3 regions of the Pseudoalteromonas sp. TB25 genome follow, and region 3 is predicted to be linked to each of the others. Evidence: predicted binding sites of a transcription regulator. Region 3 holds the regulator's gene; each other region holds the start of a gene.
The links. The regulator LexA, encoded in region 3, represses DNA repair genes until DNA is damaged. The targets are predictions, from matches to a motif close to TACTGTATNNNNATACAGTA.
Positions count from the first base shown of each region.

Region 1: the regulator LexA is predicted to act here: its motif matches at 4,113-4,132, upstream of uvrD (DNA helicase II).
Region 2: the regulator LexA is predicted to act here: its motif matches at 1,422-1,441, upstream of dinB (DNA polymerase IV).

Region 1 is NZ_AUTI01000330.1:1,656-8,560, forward strand. It holds gene L652_RS0112805 (GNAT family N-acetyltransferase) at 1-1,905, opposite strand, end outside; gene uvrD (DNA helicase II) at 1,883-4,048, opposite strand; gene L652_RS0112815 (hypothetical protein) at 4,351-4,575, shown strand; gene L652_RS0112820 (YacL family protein) at 4,692-5,060, shown strand; gene L652_RS0112825 (dUTP diphosphatase) at 5,141-5,764, shown strand; gene yrfG (GMP/IMP nucleotidase) at 5,780-6,427, opposite strand; gene nudE (ADP compounds hydrolase NudE) at 6,489-6,905, shown strand, end outside.
Region 2 is NZ_AUTI01000268.1:3,499-10,403, forward strand. It holds partial or broken gene L652_RS0108830 (leucyl aminopeptidase family protein) at 1-227, opposite strand, end outside; gene dinB (DNA polymerase IV) at 357-1,409, opposite strand; gene L652_RS0108845 (thioesterase family protein) at 2,090-2,518, shown strand; gene L652_RS0108850 (aldo/keto reductase) at 2,537-3,589, shown strand; gene L652_RS0108855 (ABC transporter substrate-binding protein) at 3,707-4,630, shown strand; gene L652_RS0108860 (fumarylacetoacetate hydrolase family protein) at 4,581-5,201, opposite strand; gene L652_RS0108865 (hybrid sensor histidine kinase/response regulator) at 5,400-6,905, opposite strand, start outside.
Region 3 is NZ_AUTI01000418.1:6,515-13,419, reverse strand. It holds gene L652_RS0120035 (membrane protein) at 1-59, opposite strand, end outside; gene L652_RS0120030 (hypothetical protein) at 373-753, shown strand; gene L652_RS0120025 (PaaI family thioesterase) at 754-1,194, opposite strand; gene lexA (transcriptional repressor LexA) at 1,362-1,979, shown strand; gene coxB (cytochrome c oxidase subunit II) at 2,464-3,606, shown strand; gene ctaD (cytochrome c oxidase subunit I) at 3,606-5,198, shown strand; gene L652_RS0120005 (cytochrome c oxidase assembly protein) at 5,198-5,728, shown strand; gene L652_RS0120000 (cytochrome c oxidase subunit 3) at 5,764-6,639, shown strand; gene L652_RS1000000125740 (DUF2909 family protein) at 6,542-6,850, opposite strand; gene L652_RS0119995 (SURF1 family protein) at 6,865-6,905, shown strand, end outside.

The DNA.
Region 1 (6,905 bases), on a different contig from region 3:
AGGTGACTGGCTCAGTAACTGCCAAAGAGTTGCAGAGATACTAAATTGAGTGAAGTTACTTTTAGTGAGCAGCGCTAATCGCTCGTGAGTCTCTAGGCTTATTAACTCGTCGCTAAATCCTTCAATTATTATATTCACGAGTTGCCAATCTAGTGTTTTAAAGTGTGTTAAAAGAGCATAAAAGAAATCGATTTTAAACTGCTTTTTTAGGGGGTGAAGAATTGTACTTTTGTCGCTTAAGCATTTAACTACAAGCGCCGAATGTTCAGCGGTGCTTTTATCGCGTTGATAACCTAATTTTACAGTATCAAATCCTAGGTTTTGCCAAAAATTAAGTAACTGCGCCGTTGCGCCAAAGCTTGCACCAAGCCAACTACATTGGCTTTTTACCTGTGATTCGCAATAACTAAGTAACTTTTTACCAAGTCCTATATTGTGGGAACTCGGATCAATCGCTATTCGTACAACGCGAGCGCTCAGTTTCGTTAAACAGTCATTATTAAAGCTAAGTTGTGAGAGTGCTTGCGCCATTAAATGTCCTTGCGGACGGCGCTCTCCACTTATAACCTGTAGGGCAAGTTCTTCACTTAAACCACCTTCTATGGCGATTAAGCATACGCCAACTAATTGATTATTAATTTTGCTAATAAATAGTCTTTGCGATGGTGCGTCTAGTAGTTGGCGTAAGTCGTTGACACTACTTTGATAGTGAGCCAGTGCAAGTAGGGCAATAACTTGCTGCAGTAAAGATTCATTGTTTACAAGGGATTGCTGAGTTATTTCGCTATGAACTGGCTGCTCTAATTGATCACTACTTAACTCTATATATTCTGCATCGAGTGCAAGCAAGGTGCGAATGTGCTTCTCGAGGGGATCGTATTTAGCAAAACGCAGTGGCTCATCAAGCGTTACAACTTTAGAGGCTTTATAGTGCGCTTTTATATAGTTACTAAAGCGAATGGTATAACCCCTACCATTTCCTTCATATCCAACTAGAGTGCTTGCAAAGACTATACGAGGATAATGAGCTAGCATTTTTAGTAATAACGGAACAGGGATTGCTGCAGCTTCATCAACGAGTAGTAAATCGCACTCAGGTAGTGTGTTTAATAACGCGTCAGGTGCAACGTAGTGCAAGTTGGCGAGCTGTTTATGTTCAGCGTTGTATTGCAGGCTTAACTCTTGGGCTAAATGTTTAAAGCTGCTATGGGTCGCTTTAAACTGAGTGCTGCAAATAATTACTTTTTTATCAGTTAGTTTTGCCGCGGCTAAGCCAAGTGCTGCCGACTTACCTCTGCCTCTATCGGCATTAATGAGTAAAGGCCTGTTGGCACGGCCGTTAGCTACTTTTACTATTTGCTCAATACAGTTTTGCTGTGGCTCATAATCAATTTTATTATGCATTACATAGCTAGCGTTATTACTAATACAGCCATTTTTTTCACTAAAGTGAAAAGCGGGCGACGGTTTAATAATAGTCGCGAAACGTTGATTAAATAAACTACAGTCAATGGTGTGACCATGTGATTGCACTGTGCTTAATGCGGGATCTTGCCAAGAGGCTAAATCATCTAATTCAGGTAGTAATAAAAACAGTATACCGCCTGCTTTAACGGTGCCGGCAAGTGCTGCAAGTTTATCAGGGTGCAAACCACTAAAACCATCGTAAACAGCATGGGCAAATTCTTGCCCTAAAATTTGGTGTGTGCGAGTAGGCCAGTACGAATTTTTAATCGCGCACTGCTTGGATACAACAAGTGTATTGTTTTCATCTATTAATGAGTTAAGTAATTCACAACACCAAGCTGAGCTGCCAGTAATTAATACTAGCTGGCGATGATACGCGCCAGCTAGTTGTTGTTTTAATTCATTTAGGTGTGTTTTATACCGCTTGTAATCGTGCATAAGCCGTTACTAACCATTTGCTACCAAGGTCGTCAAAGTTAACTTGTACGCGAGATTGCGCGCCACTGCCTTCGTAATTAAGTACGGTACCAACACCAAACTTAGCATGCAAAACTCGTTGCCCTAAGTTAAAGCCACTGTCTTCAAATGCTGCATGGCTAACTGATGCGCTAAAACGCCCGGCGGCAGGTGGACGAGAAACCTGTGTTTTAATACGAATTTCTTCTACGCAGTCTTCAGGGATTTCGCGTAAAAAGCGAGATGGGCTATGGTATTTCTCTTGCCCGTATAAACGGCGACTCTCAGCATGGCTAATGTATAACTTATCCATTGCTCGTGTCATGCCTACATAACAAAGGCGGCGCTCTTCTTCTAAGCGACCCGACTCTTCGTTGCTTTGCTGAGAAGGGAACATGCCTTCTTCTACGCCTACCATAAACACTAGCGGAAACTCTAAGCCTTTAGCTGAGTGAAGCGTCATCATTTGTACGGCGTCTTCGTGTTCTTCTGCTTGTCCTTCACCTGACTCAAGTGACGTATGGGCTAAAAAGCCTTGTAAAGGCGAGCTGTATTCTTCGTCTTCAGGAAGTTCGTACTGGTCACATGCGCTAATTAGCTCTTCTAAGTTTTCTACGCGAGCACGGCCTTTTTCACCTTTTTCAGCTTGGTACATTGCCATCAAGCCTGAGGTTTGAATTGTGTACTTGGCTTGCTCATGCAAAGTTAGATCGCTAATTTTATCTTCTATTTGTTCAACGAGTTCTACAAACTTACTTACTGCACCCGAAGCACGACCAGATAAATGCTGTTGTTCTACAATTGCTTTTGCGGCATACCAAAGCGGTAACGATTCTGCTCGTGCACAGTCGCGTATATGGCTCAATGTTTTGTCGCCAATACCGCGTGCTGGCGTATTAATTACACGCTCAAACGCGGCATCGTCTTGACGATTACCTACTAGGCGTAAGTACGACAACGCATCTTTAATTTCTTGTCGTTCGAAGAATCGCATACCACCATAAATACGGTATTTTAAGCCTTCTTGTAGCATGGCTTCCTCGAGTACACGAGATTGCGCGTTACTACGGTATAAAATTGCTGCATCTTGTAGGGCATTCCCTGCATTTAACCAGCTTCGTAGTTTGCTACTTACAAAGCGTGCTTCGTCTAATTCATTAAATGCTGCATAAATAGAAATTGGCTCGCCATCGTTACCGTCGGTCCATAAGCTTTTACCCATACGCTCTGAGTTATTTTGAATTAATGCATTAGACGCTTTCAAAATAGTTGCAGTTGAACGGTAGTTTTGTTCAAGACGAATGGTTTCTGCGCTAAAGTCAGTTAAAAATCGTTTAATATTTTCGATTTTAGCACCGCGCCAACCGTAAATACTTTGGTCATCGTCGCCTACAATCATGATACTGCTTGTATCGCCTGCAAGTAACTTTAACCATGCATATTGGATGGTATTTGTATCTTGGAACTCGTCTACGAGCATATGTGCAAAGCGTTGCTGGTAATGACGTAGTAACGTAGGGTTATTTTTTAACACTTCGTAGCTGCGTAGTAATATTTCGGCAAAATCAACTAGGCCTGCTCTATCACAGGCTTCTTGATAGGCGGCGTAAACACGCAGCATCATTTGCTCGTTAATATCGTATGCTTGAATATCTTTAGGGCGAAGTGCTTCATCTTTTTTGGCGCTTATGTACCAGCCAAATTGTTTAGCTGGCCATTTTTTATCATCAATATTCATCGATTTTAGTAAGCGCTTGATCATCCTAAGTTGATCGTCAGAGTCTAAAATTTGAAAGGCTTCAGGTAAGTTAGCTTCACGATGATGAGCACGTAAGATACGATGCGATAAACCATGGAATGTACCAATCCACATACCGCCTACAGGGGCTTTTAGTGTTTCTTCAACGCGGCTACGCATTTCTTTAGCCGCTTTATTAGTAAAGGTTACAGCAAAAATACTGTAAGCAGATGCTTGCTCAACTTGCATAAGCCACGCAATACGATGAACTAACACTCGTGTTTTACCAGACCCAGCACCTGCTAATACCAGCATGTTTTGTAGTGGGGCTGCAACGGCATCGCGTTGTTTGTCATTTAAGCCATCGAGTAATTGTGAAACGTCCATCGTTACGCCTTTTTAATCAATATTGTGGGCAGTATAACAGGTGTTTTTGTTAGGCTAAATAAAATACTGTTTTTATAAACAGCTATTTATAAAATAGCCTTAAAAACGAGTAACTTGCTATTTTTTTGAACAAACAAAAAGTGTAAACGCACAATAAAAATTGCTAATTTGACCTAAAGTTAGCAAAATTTACTAACTCTCTAAATCTAGACTAATTTAACTATTTGATTTGTAAGCTTTAATAAATTGGCATAGAGTGTGTAAGTAAATAATTATAAAATCAAATAAATACAGAGGTTAGTATGGCAGATCAAGGTTCTGGCGGTAATGTAATCGCAGCATTATGTAATATATTTTTTCCTGGTTTAGGGCAGTTAGTGCAAGGGCGTATTTTAGCGGCTATATTTTTTGCACTCGCTATTATAATAAGTTACGCACTAATTTATGTGCTTGTAGGCTTTGTACTTGTGCCTATTATTTACTTATGGTCGATTATTGACGCAGCGCGTTATAGATCGCGAAGTTAACGGCTTTAAAGTTGAGTGAAATAGCGCCCATGTGGCGCTATTTTACTTTATATGTCCTGTGGTTTGCGGGCGTTTACGTATATAATTACGCAATTAAAGATTTACAGGCAAACCCTATGGAATATCAATTTATTCGCGACCCTATTAGTGGGCTACGTATTAAAATAAGCAGTGAACACGCTATTATTGGTCGCTGGCTAAACGAAGAAATAGGCAAAGATAAAGTAGCTATGGTGCAAGCGCTTATTGCATCGGTGAGTTCAAGCTATGAGCCGCTAACGCTAAAAGGCCAAGAAATAGATTTAATATTAACTAAAGACGAAGCATTATTTGAAGCCCATGCGCTTCATCAAGACAGTGAAGACCTAATAGCGTATCAAGATGACGATTTAGCGCTTGAAGAAAATGGTTTAAGTAGTGGTTGTGGCTTTGAAGATTTCATTGATTTAATTGATTCATGGGCTGAATTTAGCGGCTCAAAGTAAACTACATATTAAGATAGTGCTGATGCGTTAAGCTTCCTTTATCTGTACTATTACACTAATCAAAAACGACAGGAATGAATATGTCTGCCAATTTAAACAAGCTAGTAGTTATGCTAGAAATGCAAAACGCCATGAACACTAAAGTACATGAGCAATGGTTTACTCAAGGATTCGAATGGTACCGCGCTATTTGGGTTGAGTGCGCTGAAATGCTGGATCATCATGGTTGGAAATGGTGGAAAAAACAAACACCAGATACTGAACAAGTTATTTTAGAGTTGGTTGATATTTTTCATTTTGGTCTATCGCTTAGAATTGACGGTAAAACTAGCTACGAAGACTTAGCAAAGCAACTTGAAACTGAGCTTAGTAATGCTCAACAAGCGGATGACTTTAAACAAACGCTAGAAATATTAGCGGCTTCTGCTGTTGCAGATAAAACGTTTAATGCCGCTGCCTTTGCCGGCTGTATGGCGCAAATGGGTATGGATATTGATGATTTATATCGCGGCTACGTAGGTAAAAATACGTTAAACTTTTTCCGCCAAGATCACGGTTACAAAGATGGTAGCTATATTAAAGAATGGAACGGGCAAGAAGATAACGAGCATTTAGTTGAAGTAGTTAAAAGCCTTGATACAGAACATGCAGATTTTGCAAAGTTAGTATACCAAGGCCTTGAAGCGCGTTACCCAAAAATCTAGCCCAAGTAAACTGAGTTAAATAATCTTACGATAGTCGGTAACACTCAGGTAATCGGCTATTTCGTTATGTGGTTGTTGGCTATCAGGGTTAGCAACTGCAAGTAAGTGCTCAATGCCGTATTCTCGTGCGGCATTTAATACCGGCACACTGTCATCTACAAACAAAGTGCGCTGCTTATTAAACCCTAAGTCTTTTTGTACTTGGTGCCACAAACTTTGCTGCTCTTTACTTACTCCATATTCATGAGTAGACACTACACCATCTAGGTAGTTATCAATCGCTGTATGCTCAAATTTCAGCATGACACTCTCAGGGTGGGCGTTGGTAAGTAAAATTAACTCTTTGCCTGCTTTTTTAAGCTCGGTTAAAAAATGAGGTACGTCTTCGCGCATTTTAATTAAATGCTGAGACTCTCGTTTAAGCTCCATTATAGGCAAGCTTAATTGCTGCTCCCAATAATCTAAACAATACCACTGTATTTGACCGCTCACAGCTTGATAGCGTTTTAAAATATCTGCTTTAGCTGCATCAAGGCTAATGCCTCTCGCTAATGCGTGTTGCGCAGGGATAACGTTAAGCCAAAAATGACTGTCGTAATGTAAATCGAGTAATGTTCCATCCATGTCGAGCAAAACGGTATCGATTTTTGACCAATTTAACATAGGAATTTCAACTTATAAGGTTTATTATTGAACTAACTGCCATGATAGCAAATTAACGCCAATGACACAGAAAAAGCACCCAACACCACCACAAATCCTCAGTAACAATGTTGTCGCTAAAAGCCGCCTGTTTACTGTGGAGTCTTTAGAGCTAAAGTTTTCTAATAACGAAGAGCGCCAGTATGAGCGAATTCGCGGCGGTGGCCGGGGAGCAGTGATGATTGTTCCGTTAAGTGCAGATAACGAATTACTACTTGTACGTGAATACTGTGCGGGCACAAACGATTACCAGTTAGGTTTTCCTAAAGGCTTAATCGATCCGGGCGAAACGCCAGAGCAAGCTGCTAACAGAGAGCTTAAAGAAGAAATTGGCTTTGGTGCTGAGTATTTTAAACCATTAAGAACAGTAACAATGGCGCCGAGTTACTTTAATGCCACTATGCATATTTTATTTGCTAAGCAATTATACCCACAAACC
Region 2 (6,905 bases), on a different contig from region 3:
TCGTCGTAATCTCTATTTAACGGACCGGTTGGCGCAAGTACAACGCGCTTGTTTTCAATTACTAATAAAGTAACTTGCTTACCGATGCGAGAATCTACGTTTGCTTGAGCTAAAATAGCATCACGTAATGAGTTATTTGGTAACTGAGAAAAGTCATTACTAATAATAATAAGCGCATCATGAGATGTGCATTCAAGGCTTGCACTAACCGCTTGAGGGTATGCCATAAATAAGGTCCTGTTAGAAAACATAAGCCCCTATTATCGTCGATTTAAATATTGAAGACCAGCAAGGAGCGATGAGCTAATCACATAACCTATCAATAAATGGCAACTTGGAGTTACAGGCTTTACAGCTTAATCGAGAATACTAAGTTGGAAGTTTTGCTCTGGCTCGTTTTTAATGCCAACGCCTATGCCAAGTAATCTTACAGGCTGTTGTAGCCCACGCTGGTAGGCCTTAGTAAGTAGTTGAACAAATATTTCTGTGTTGAGCTCGTGGTATACCTGATCGGCAGAGGTCACTACAAAATTTGCAAACTTCACCTTAACACTCAATTTATTAATACGGTTTCGTAACTGCTGTTTATTAAGCCTTAAAACTAATTCGTCTAACAACCTTGGCAGCTCATCTAAGCACTCTTGCAAACTTGTTTTGTTGTACTCGTAGGTATGTTCAACACTCAGCGATTTTCTTATACGATCTGTGGATACTTTACCAACATACTCACCTGCACATTTTTGATAAAGCGACACACCAAAATTACCCACATGTTGCTGCATCCAGTTAACGCCTTTTTCACGTACATCCTTGCCGGTATATAAGCCTTTTAAATTTAGCTTTTCGAGCGTTACTTTGCCCACTCCTGGAATTTTCCCAAGCGGTAATTGCGCTAAAAAGTCATCGACCTCATCAGGCAAAACGACAAATTGACCATTCGGTTTATTTTCGTCACTGGCTATTTTGGCAATAAATTTAATCGGTGCAATACCAGCTGATGCAGTGAGCCCTGTAGTATTGTAAATATCGGCTCTTATTTGCTGTGCAATAAGTGTGGCACTGCCTTTACAAGCGGTGCTGTCTGTTACATCTAGGTAGGCTTCGTCTAAAGAAAGGGGTTCAATTAAGTCTGTATAGCGGCTAAATACTTCACGTATTTGGTTTGAAGCTTCTTTGTATACAGCCATGCGCCCTGGGACAATAACTAAATCGGGGCATAATTGTTTAGCATGATAGTTCGACATAGCCGAGCGCACACCATACTCTCTAGCTATATAGTTAGCGGTTGAGAGCACGCCTCGTCGGCTATTGCCTCCAATAGCAAGCGGTACACATGCAAGTTTTGGATTATCTCGCATCTCTACTGCTGCATAAAAGCAATCCATGTCTATGTGAATAAACTTCTTCATCACCACAATAATAACTGGTTATTTATACAGTCATTATTATAGAATAAAATGTGATATGCAAGCCTAGGGCCTGTTTATCTTTCGAGGTTAAATTTGCAGCAGTATGTTTGGTATTTAGGCAAGGCAGAGCCTATGTAGTGTGGTTATTCCCCATAAATAGGCGATAACGTAGCACAAATGCCAAACATATGCTGCCCGAAGGGTTCTGCCTAGGGGCAATTTACTCTTTGTTGCTCGGTTTTTACTTAGCCCACTAGGTCACAAACCTCGCGCCGCGATTAAATAGCCCCTAGATTGAACAAATTTTAATCCTGAAAGGTCAACAGGCCCTAGTTAACGATTAAAAAAAGTGTTTATTGTCCTCCGATCTCTTATAACCTCGTAGCCAATACATAACCTCAAATAAAAATCCTGCCAACATTAAAATGATAGCGCCAGATTCATTCCCCATCGCGTAACAGGTAAAAGAGGCTATAAAAACCAAACAAGCTAAGGACCAATTAATTATATTCTGCATATTATTACCTTTGTGTGTGTTTTTGTGTGTCTGTGTAATTTAACTGTAGACCTAAAATTAAACAGGTACAATCATCTTATAAAAAAAACATGCCATTAATTACCTTGAGCTCGTAACACCATGTTGATAATCTAAGTACTTTAAAATCAAGGGCCAATAAATAATGCAAACGTTTAAAGATCAGCACCCTATTCATACCGATATCACCGTAGCATGGGCTGATATGGATGCGCTACAACACGTAAATAATGTAGTGTATTTACGTTACTTTGAAATAGCCCGAATCGACTTTTTAAATAAAATAAATCTGTTCGACACAATAAGCCCAAACGGTGTGGGCCCAGTAATAAGCGAAAATAACGTTCGCTATAAACGCCCAGTAACTTTTCCCGACACACTCACTGTAGGCGTTACAATTACAGATCTTAAAACAGATCGCTTTACCATGAACTACACCGTTTATAGCCATGCACAAAAAGCAATAACGACTACGGGTGCATCTAAAGTTGTAATGTTTGATTTTACTACAGGGCAAAAAGCCCCAATCTCCGAGCCTCTTTTATCGGCTTTAATCAGCCATGCTCAAAACTAATTTAGTTAAGGAATTTTTATGCAATACAACCCACTAGGTAGCAGTGGCGTAAACGTATCTCGAGTGTGCCTAGGGAGTATGACTTGGGGTAAACAAAATACTCAAAGCGACGCTGATGAACAAATAGCCTACGCGCTAGAGCAAGGCGTAAACTTTATTGATACAGCCGAAATGTATGCTGTGCCTCCTTCGCCAAAGACCTATGGTAAAACCGAGGAGATTATTGGCGACTGGCTATCGCGTAATAAACAAAAACGCAGCGATGTGGTACTAGCTACAAAAATTGCAGGCAATGGATTATCGTGGGTACGTGATGGCGGCAATATTACTCGCCAAACAGTAATAGAAGCCGTGGATGATTCACTTAAGCGACTTCAAACAGACTACATTGATTTATATCAACTACATTGGCCAAACCGCTCTACCCCTCACTTTGGCAGACAATGGCCCGGCACTCTTAAATTTACCGACGTAAATACACAAGAGCAGCAAGCTAGTATGCTTGATATTCTAGAAGGCCTTAATGAATGTGTTAAAGCAGGTAAAATTAAACACTGCGGTTTATCTGACGATACGCCATGGGGTATAAGCCAGTTTTTAAGTTTGGCCAAAGAGCATAACTTACCGCGTATGGTATCTATTCAAAATGAGTTTAGCTTAGCGCACGCTAAAGACTGGCCGTATTTAATAGAACAATGTGTACACGAAGATATTGCCTACTTACCGTGGTCGCCTTTAGCAGCCGGTTTATTAACGGGTAAATATCTAAATGGAGCTCGCCCAGAAGGTTCTCGTTGGACCTTCATGCAGCGTAACGGTATTTTTAGAGATACACCCAATGCAGAGCAAGCCACTAAGCAGTATGTTGAGCTGGCTCATGCAAACAATATTACTCCAGCACAACTAGCCTTAGCATGGTGTAACCAAGTAGATGGCGTAACTTCTTCAATTATCGGGGCAACATCTATAGCTCAATTAAAGGAAGATATAGACGCATTTAGCATAACGCTAAACGACGAAATTCTTAGTGAGATTAACACCATATTTAGAAACCATCCGATGCCTTATTAAGCATGTATGAGTTAAAAGCAGCCTTGAATGAGGTTGCTTTTAAACTAAAATATTTGACCCTACTACAACCAACACTATACTTTTATTAAGTTTTCTTAATTCAACGAACACTTATCAATGCTGAAAAACGGATACTATGCATTTTGCTTATTAATTGTATTCAACGCGCACGCCGTTGAGCAAAAAGTACAACCTCTAGAAGAGATTATTTGGCTGCAAAGTTACACGCCCCCTTTTCATATAGCTAAAAGTGAAAGCGCACCACAAGGCGGTATTTGCGACAACCTAACCGAGCAACTCATCAGAACCATAACTGATGTAAAACATACCCGCTTAATTGTTCCTCAGCAGCGTATAAATAAATATTTAAATGAAGGAAAAAATGTATGTTTTCCGTGTGTTATTTATAAAAAAAATAATAACCAACAACTTAACTACTCAAATCCAACAACGGTATATCCCCCATTTTCAATTATCACGACTAAAGAGCTAAAGCCGCAATTAGAAGAAAAGCACGGCTCGCCTATTCACCTTATTAATTTATTAACCGACCCGCAATATGTATACGGGCAAGCGGCTGCACGTAAATTTACAACTAAAATTAATACAATTATTGAAAATACAAAACGAGATAAAGAGTCGTCGTTAAGTTGGAGTAGCGAAAATGAAAGTCAGGCTGTTATAGCACGCTTGAGTCACGGCTTTTTAGACTACTCAATTGATTACCCGTTTATGGCTGATTACTTTAATAAACAAGGGGAGTATACGTATATAGAAAGTGTGCCAATTGCAGAAAATGACATTCAATTTATAAGAGGAGCAATAGGCTGTGCGGCTAAAGCACCTAATAATTTTGCAGAGCAAGCCCTTAAAAAAATTAACCGCGCATTAAAAAATAATGTACTCCAATCGCCTGAGTATCAACAAAGTCAGCATAACTGGCTTAAAACCACCTTTACTGACTTTGATAAACACTACCAACAGCAAGTCGTTAACTTTTACTTACTTGCCACTGATGCTCAAGCAAACACTGATCATTAGCATAAAGCGCCACTGCAAAAATACTTTTAGCTGTTACCTCACCTACGCCCGACGGTGTACCTGTCATTATTACATCACCGTCTTCTAAGCTCATAAATTCACTAATTTCTTGTAAAATTGAGTCAGGGTTGTGCAGCATAAAATGAGTATCACCTCGCTGAATCACTTCATTATTAATTTTAAGTTCAAAAGTAAAGTGCTTCATTGCATCAGTTAGCGCTACAAAATCAGTTAAAATTACAGAGCCGTCGAACGCTTTAGCGCGCTCCCATGGAAGCCCTTTATTTTTTAATTTACTTTGCACAGTACGCTTAGTTAAATCAAGGCCGAGTCCAACACCTACAAATTTTTTATTTTTAACTACAAAACACAACTCGGTTTCATAATGTAGCGTATCGCCGTTGTGAGCTGCAAATAACGTATTAGTAATTGCGCTATTTGGCTTATTAAATAAAACCATTTGCTCTGGCGTTTCGTTATTTAGCTCTGCAATGTGTGCGGTATAATTACGCCCAACACACACTACTTTTGATGGTGTTAACTCTTCAGATACTAACTTTATTGAATGCATATAAATAATGTCTCAGTTATTGGGCCTGTTGACCTTTCAGAATTAAAATTTGTTCAATCTAGGAGCTATCGGGCAACGCATGTTCGGCATTTTTGCTTCGCTATCGCCTATTTATAGGAAATAACCATACTACACAAGCTCAGCCTTGCCTAAACACCAAACATACTGATGAATTCAACCTAAAAAGAGAAACAGTCCCTAGCTAATAAGCGTTTCAAGTAAGCTCAAATTAATAGGTTTAAGTAAAACTCGGTCAATATTTAAATCTTTTATTTCTCTTGGATCTGGCTCTGCGCCACTTACAATTACTAAACGTAGATCTGGATATCGTTCATTAATTTGCTGACCTAAGTCAACGCCACGACCATCAGGTAAATGCATATCTAACAATACCTTATTAAATTGCTGGTCGTGATTAAGTATTTGCAAACATTGTGCGCAGCTAGACGCAATGACGGTTTCAACGCCTAAACTTTCTAAAAGTAGTTGCGTAATTTGCGCTGCATCGTGATCGTCTTCCACAAGTAAAAAGCGCTGCTTTTTCTCGGTTAAGCCATTACTACAATTTATATCTTTAGCTTGCGGTGCATGCTCTGGCGCTACCAAGTAATCTTGCAAACATTGATATAAAGCCGCGCTATCAACAGGCTTTGGTATTACATCGTTAAAACCAAGTGCAGCAAGCTCTTCATGTATGCCTTTCATCGTAGCGGCAGTGAGCGCAATTATTGGGCCTTTATAGCCCATTTTTCTAAGCTCTATGGTAGCTTCCTTGCCGCCCATTACAGGCATATGAATATCAATAAAAATAATGTCGTAAGGCGCTTTATACGCATCTGCTATGCGTACTTTTTCAAGCGCTTGCTGGCCATGTTCGGCATAATCTACGCGCGCACCACAGGTACTGATCATATGACCAACTAGCATGCGTAAATCACGTAAATCATCAACTACTAATACTCGTCCGTGTACCTTACAAGGAGCTGATTTACTTTGTAATTGTGGTGCGCTACTAAAATTAAGCGTTTGGCGTTCTACTCCACTAATGTCACCCGGATAAACCGAAATAGTAAATGTAGAACCTTTGCCTATTTCAGAGTGCAAACTAATATCACCGTGCATACGCGCTAACAATTCAGCACATATTGCCAAACCTAAGCCTGCGCCACCTACAGAGCGTGATTCTACATCGGCTATTTGTTCAAAAGGCTTAAATATAAGTTCTTGTTTTTCAGGGGCAATGCCCATACCTGAATCTTTAATGCTAAAAAATAGCATTTCAGTGCCATCAACCCATTGCGTCCACGCATTAACAACAATTTCGCCTTTATCGGTAAATTTAACCGCATTATTTATTAGATTTATTAAAATTTGACGAACTCTTGTTGCATCCAGTCGTGCAACTAGAGGTAATGGCTGATGAGATTCAAAGCGCAACGTAAGACCCTTATCAAGCACCGATACGCGCATTAGCGTGTATACATCGGCAAGCATGCTATCAAGGTTAACTTCGCTTAGGGTAAGTTCCAGTTTATCGGCTGCTATTTTTGACAAATCGAGCACATCGTTTAACAAGCTCAATAAGTGTTTACCGTTTCGATAAATAACACCCAATTCATTTTCTGCTTGCTGACTAAAGTCGCTCTGCATTAACAGTTCGGTGTAACCTAAAATAGACGATAGAGGGGTACGTAACTCATGGCT
Region 3 (6,905 bases):
AATAAATAACCTAACCATTTATGTAACTTGCGAGCATGCTTAAATATTTTTTTATTCATGTTTTAGTCTTATTATTTTTAGAGGCTAGTTTATTACATTAATAGGATAAGTTACTGCGACATTTTGTCGCAGTTTAAACTATAGCTTACTGTAATCATTTAAAAATAAAAAAGATTACACTTAAATTCCTAACATGACTTATCTGTTTAATTGAGCTAGATGTTTGATATCCAGCTAGCTTTAAATGCTAAAAAATACTTAAAAGCTACGAAATATCCATATAAAGTGGTTAATAGAGCATAGTTGATTTGGTATAACGGTAAAACTGCGTTAAAGTTTGCAATGAAATTATTAGAGGATAAATACGAAACGATGTCGGAAATTCAATTTTTAAATGTAGATCTTGAGCTTGAATCAAAGCAAGATATTAGTTTGCTAGTGGCGGACTTGAAAAAAGTCGCGACGATTTTACATTATGACAAAGACGAATACCGTCAACTAGCACGTATTGAAGCTACAGGTGAGGTGAGCACACCTGATAAAGCCATAAACCATATATGTGAGCTTATTGAATCGTGTTCGCGTAACGCGCTAAAGCAATGGTTAAGTTGTTCACGTAGAACGTTTGATATTGGTTTTGAATCAGGGACTTCTCCTAAGTGCTTTAATCAAGCCTTAGATGCAGATACATTATTGCGTATATCTGCGATTGGTGCGGGTATGGAAATTACCATTTACCCAATCGAAAAGTAACTATCTTCGCTCTACGACTGCTGCGGTCATTTTTGATACGCAGCACAGCTCATTGCGGCTATTTGTAATTTTTATTTCCCATACTGAACTACGTTTGCCAATATGAAACGCTCTAGCCGTTGCTGTTAAAGTGCCGTTGCGAGATGCTTTTAAATGACTTGCGCTAATTTCCTGCCCTACACAGTAAAATTTAGTAAAATCGACAACAAAGTTAGCGGCATAGCTGGCAACTGTTTCGGCAAGTACAACGTTAGCACCGCCGTGAACCATCCCCATTGGGTTATGATGCTCAGGAATTGCCGGCATTGTGGCAACCAAATAATCATCGCCAATTTCTGTGACTTCTATCCCCATAGTTTTCATTAATGTTCCTTGGCCATTAACGCCTTGCTCTAACTGCTTGCACAGCTCTAAGGTGATGGGCTGGTACCAAATACTCATAATGTCTCCTTTGCATTTTTAATCATTTATAAACTCAGCTTTAGTTATATCCCTAAAATGTACACAAGTGAAATTACTTTAGCTATTTTAAGGCTTAATTTAAATTTGCGATTTTTATTTAACTGTATATACTCACAGTTAAATGTACTGTATGGAAAACCAGTTGTATGCGACCATTAACGAACCGCCAAGCTCAAATACTCGAACTAATTAAAGTTTTTATTAAAGACACTGGTATGCCTCCTACACGTGCTGAAATAGCGCAAACATTAGGTTTTAAAAGTGCCAATGCTGCTGAAGAACATTTAAAAGCACTTGCTAAAAAAGGCGCAATTAAAATGAAACCAGGTGCAAGCCGTGGTATTCAATTAATTGAAGAAGAAGAGCCAGAACAATTAGGTTTACCGCTTATAGGGCGTGTTGCTGCTGGTTCACCTATTTTGGCGCAAGAGCACGTTGAAAGTCACTGCAAAATCGATCCATTAATGTTTAAACCGGCTGCAGATTTTTTACTACGCGTTAACGGTATGAGCATGAAAGATATTGGTATTATGGATGGTGATTTACTTGCTGTACATCGTACTCAAACCGCTGAAAATGGACAAGTTGTTGTTGCTCGCCTAGACGAAGACGTAACTGTAAAACGTCTTGAGAAAGCGGGTCGTAAAGTATTACTTCATGCTGAAAACGACGATTTTGACTCTATTGAAGTAGATCTTGAGAATGAGTCTTTTAATATTGAAGGCTTAGCCGTTGGCGTTATAAGAAACGCTGATTGGATGTGACTTTAAAAATAGCTTTTAAACAAGCAGCTTTATAAATGCGTACTAATTAGTACGCATTTTTGTTTTAAAATTTGTACTAAAAAATAGGGCGTAAACAGCCCACTGACTATTTAAGCTGTAAACTTTTTTGCACTTATATTTTCCCCCTCCGAATGCGTTAAACCCCTTTGTTTTGCTCATATTTTGAACTTTCTGTTGCCCAGTTGATTACCGATTTTTTATTAATTATTCAATATCACCTGATTGTTTTTTATACTAAAACTTGCTTGTTGTTCGTTTTTTAGCTAATTGTTAATGTGCTGAGCTAATAATAACTCACAGCTTTTTAGTTTTGAGAACACACAATATACACAAACTCGTTGTTGGCGCAGCAAAACCAATCAATATTAAATAAGATTGGCTAAAAAAATAAAAATAACGAATTGGCGTTTAAGCCGTATGCCTCTTCGCTTTGCATTCGCAATAGCATCAAAGGAGCCGTCACATGGGTAAACTGACCTCTACCTTGTGGCTTATATTATGTGTTTTTTCGCACCCAGTTTTGGCTAACAGCCAATACAATATGCGCAAAGGCGTAACCGATATAAGCAATAATGTATATCAGCTGCACATGACCATATTTATAATATGTTGTGTGATTGGGGTGATAGTGTTCGCAATTATGTTTTGGGCACTTATTCATCACCGTAAATCTAAAGGGGCTGTACCTGCCCAATTTCACGAAAGCACTAAAGTAGAAATACTTTGGACTGCAATTCCGTTTGTTATTTTAATTGCTATGGCAGTACCAGCCACTAAAACCCTTATTGCAATGGAAGATGCCAGCAAAGCTGATCTCACTATTAAAATTACGGGTTCGCAATGGAAATGGCATTATGAATATATGGGCGAAGATGTAGAGTTCTACTCTATTTTATCTACCCCGCAAGATGAAATAGCGAATCTTGCAGATAAAAACCCTAACTACTTACTTGAGGTTGATAAGCCTCTTGTACTGCCAATAAATCAAAAAGTACGATTTTTAATGACTTCTGATGATGTTATTCACTCTTGGTGGGTACCTGATTTTGCAGTTAAAAAAGATGCGAACCCCGGCTTTATAAACGAAACATGGACGAACATAAACGAAGAAGGTACTTACCGAGGCCAATGTGCTGAGTTGTGTGGTAAAGACCATGGCTTTATGCCCGTTGTGGTGATCGCTAAATCTGAAGCTGATTTTAAAACATGGCTTGCAGATGCAAAGCAGGCTAAACAAAAAGCAGCATTAGCAGATGCCGCATTACTTGATAAAACCCTCCCAAAAGAAGAATTAATGACTTTAGGCGAACAAGTATATATGGCTAATTGTGCTGCATGTCATCAACCTACTGGCATGGGGTTACCGGGTGTATTTCCTGCACTTAAAGGTAGCCCGATAGTGCTTGGCGATATAAAAGATCACATTGATGTAGTTATCCATGGACGACCCGGTACGGCAATGCAAGCATTTGCCAAACAGTTATCTATAAAGCAATTAGCTGCGGTTATTACTTATAAACGTAATGCGTGGGGTAATGATACGGGTGATGTTATTCAACCGAGTCAAATACAGGCAGCACTTGATGCCAAAGTGGAGGCGAACTAATGAGTAGCATAGTAGAACAACCTAACGCCAATGAAGCTCATCATGCTCATCACCCAGCTAAAGGTTTTAAACGCTGGCTTTACACAACTAATCATAAAGATATAGGTAGTTTATATTTAATTTTTTCGCTGACCATGTTCTTAATTGGTGGTGGAATGGCCATGGTGATCAGGGCTGAATTATTTCAACCAGGTTTACAGTTGGTCGATCCTCACTTTTTTAATCAAATGACCACAGTGCATGGTTTAATTATGGTGTTTGGTGCGGTTATGCCCGCCTTTACAGGCCTTGCTAACTGGATGATACCACTCATGATTGGCGCGCCAGATATGGCATTGCCAAGAATGAATAACTGGAGCTTTTGGATTTTACCGTTTGCGTTTTTAATCCTATTGGCATCGTTATTTATGCCTGGTGGGGGGCCTGCATTTGGTTGGACTTTTTATGCACCACTGTCCACAACATACAGTAATGATAATACTGCATTGTTTGTATTTGCCGTACATATTATGGGAATTAGCTCAATAATGGGCGCAATCAATGTGATTGTAACCATAGTGAACTTACGTGCCCCCGGCATGACATGGATGAAGTTGCCCTTATTTGTATGGACGTGGTTAATTACTGCCTTTTTATTAATAGCCGTAATGCCAGTGCTTGCAGGGGCTGTCACTATGGTACTTACCGATAAGTATTTTGCTACCAGCTTTTTTGATGCTGCAGGCGGTGGCGACCCGGTGATGTTCCAACACATTTTTTGGTTTTTTGGTCACCCTGAAGTATACATAATGATTCTTCCTGCCTTTGGCATTATATCTACAATAGTACCTACCTTTTCTCGTAAAAAACTTTTTGGCTATGCCTCAATGGTATACGCCACATCCTCTATAGCACTATTGAGCTTTATTGTTTGGGCTCATCATATGTTTACCACTGGGATGCCGGTCGCTGGCGAGTTGTTTTTTATGTACGCGACCATGCTTATATCGGTACCTACTGGAGTAAAAGTATTTAATTGGGTTGCCACAATGTGGAAAGGCTCAATAACTTTTGAGGTGCCAATGCTTTTTAGTATTGCGTTTATTGTGCTGTTTACCTTAGGTGGCTTTTCGGGATTGATGCTGGCAATTACACCTGCTGATTTTCAATATCACGATACTTATTTTGTAGTGGCGCATTTTCATTATGTATTAGTAACAGGGGCTGTATTTTCGATAATGGCAGGGGCTTATTACTGGCTGCCCAAATGGACAGGCAACATGTTTAATATCACGTTAGCTAAATGGCATTTTTGGCTATCACTGGTGAGCGTGAACGTACTGTTTTTTCCTATGCATTTTGTAGGACTTGCCGGTATGCCGCGTCGAATTCCCGATTACGCACTCCAATTTGCCGACTTTAACGCAATCATAAGTATTGGTGGATTTGCCTTTGGTTTATCGCAATTGTTGTTTGTAGCTGTGGTAATTAAATGTGCACGCGGCGGTGATAAAGTACCTGCAAAGGTATGGGAAGGGGCTGAAGGACTTGAGTGGGAAGTTGACTCTCCAGCGCCATATCATACTTTTTCTAAGCCGCCGGTAATCAAGTAATGACACACGCACCGCTACTCAAACGTTTAGTACTTATTTGCATAGGCATGTTTGCCTTTGCCTTTGCTTTAGTACCTTTGTATGACGTGTTTTGCGACGTAACAGGGCTTAATGGAAAACCTTCGCTTGAGCAAGCAGAGCAAAGTACGCAAATAATACAAAACCGAGAAGTTGGCGTTAGTTTTACTACTCACGCGCAAAGAGGTGCACCGTTTGAAGTTAAATCAAAAGAATACAGTGTTGTGGTAAAACCCGGTGCAATGCGTGAAGTAATGTTTAGTGCTAAAAATAACAGCAACCTAGATAAAGTAATGCAGGCTGTACCATCAGTCTCGCCAGGTAAAGCGGCAAAGTATTTACATAAAATAGCGTGTTTTTGCTTTGATCAGCAACCTCTAAAAGCAGGGGAAGAACTTGAATTTAAATTACTTTTTTATGTTGATACAGCACTGCCAAGCGACATTGAAGAATTAACTTTATCTTATACCGTATTTGATATTAGTGAACAGCTGGTGGCAAGTAATAACTAGCTTTTCAAACTAGTGTGAAACTAGGAGTAAATAAAATGAATCAAGAATATGAGCATTATTATGTACCAGAGCAAAGCCCGTGGCCTATTGTGGGCGCTGTTGCATTGTTTTTTATTGCAGTAGGGGCAGGCTTAACAGTTATGAGTGTAGGCAAAGAAGGGGGGAGCGGGGTTTACCTGCTTTATGCCGGTATTGCTGTGCTTGTGTATATGTTGTTTAGCTGGTTTAAAAATGTAATTAGTGAGTCGGACCAAGGTTTGTACTCAGCACAAATGGATCGCTCTTTTAGGCAAGGTATGAGCTGGTTTATTTTTTCTGAAGTTATGTTTTTTATGGCCTTTTTTGGTGCGCTTTTTTATGCACGCGTATTGTCGGTACCTTGGCTTGGAGGCGCAGGCAATAATGCAATGACCAATGAAGTATTATGGCCAACTTTCGAAGCTGTTTGGCCGCTAGTTTCAACACCTGCAGGCGAAACTACTCAAGCTATGGGCTGGCAAGGTTTGCCGCTTATCAATACCTTAATACTGCTTACTTCCTCAGTTACTCTACATTTTGCCCATGTAGCGATGGAAAACAATAAACGTACTCCACTTAAAGTTTTTTTAGGCGCTACTATTTTATTGGGTGTTTGCTTTTTAGGGTTACAAGTTGAGGAATATATTCATGCGTATAACGATTTAAACTTAACGCTAGATGCAGGTATTTACGGTAATACGTTTTTTTTACTGACAGGTTTTCATGGCATGCATGTAACCCTTGGAACCGTACTTTTATTTGTAATATTTTTACGGATATTAAAAGGGCACTTTACTAAAGATAAGCATTTTGCTTTTCAAGCAGCGGCTTGGTATTGGCACTTTGTTGATGTGGTGTGGCTGTGTTTGTTTGTATTTGTATATGTGCTGTAGCGTTTATTGGCGAATTATTTGCTTTAATAAAACCAAGTTTAAGCGCTGCAATAACAACAACTAAAACAACGACCGAAAACAATACGCGACGACCTAAAAAGTGAGACATAGGTCGTCCCCCTGTTTTCCCTGACACCATAATAAACAATGCTCTAAATAAGTTAAAAAGTATAAATATTAACAACAGTACGATAATAATTTTAATAATCACTGAGTTGACCCTTTATGCAGTTAGTTTTATGGCACAAACAAAAGCTTAGTTCACT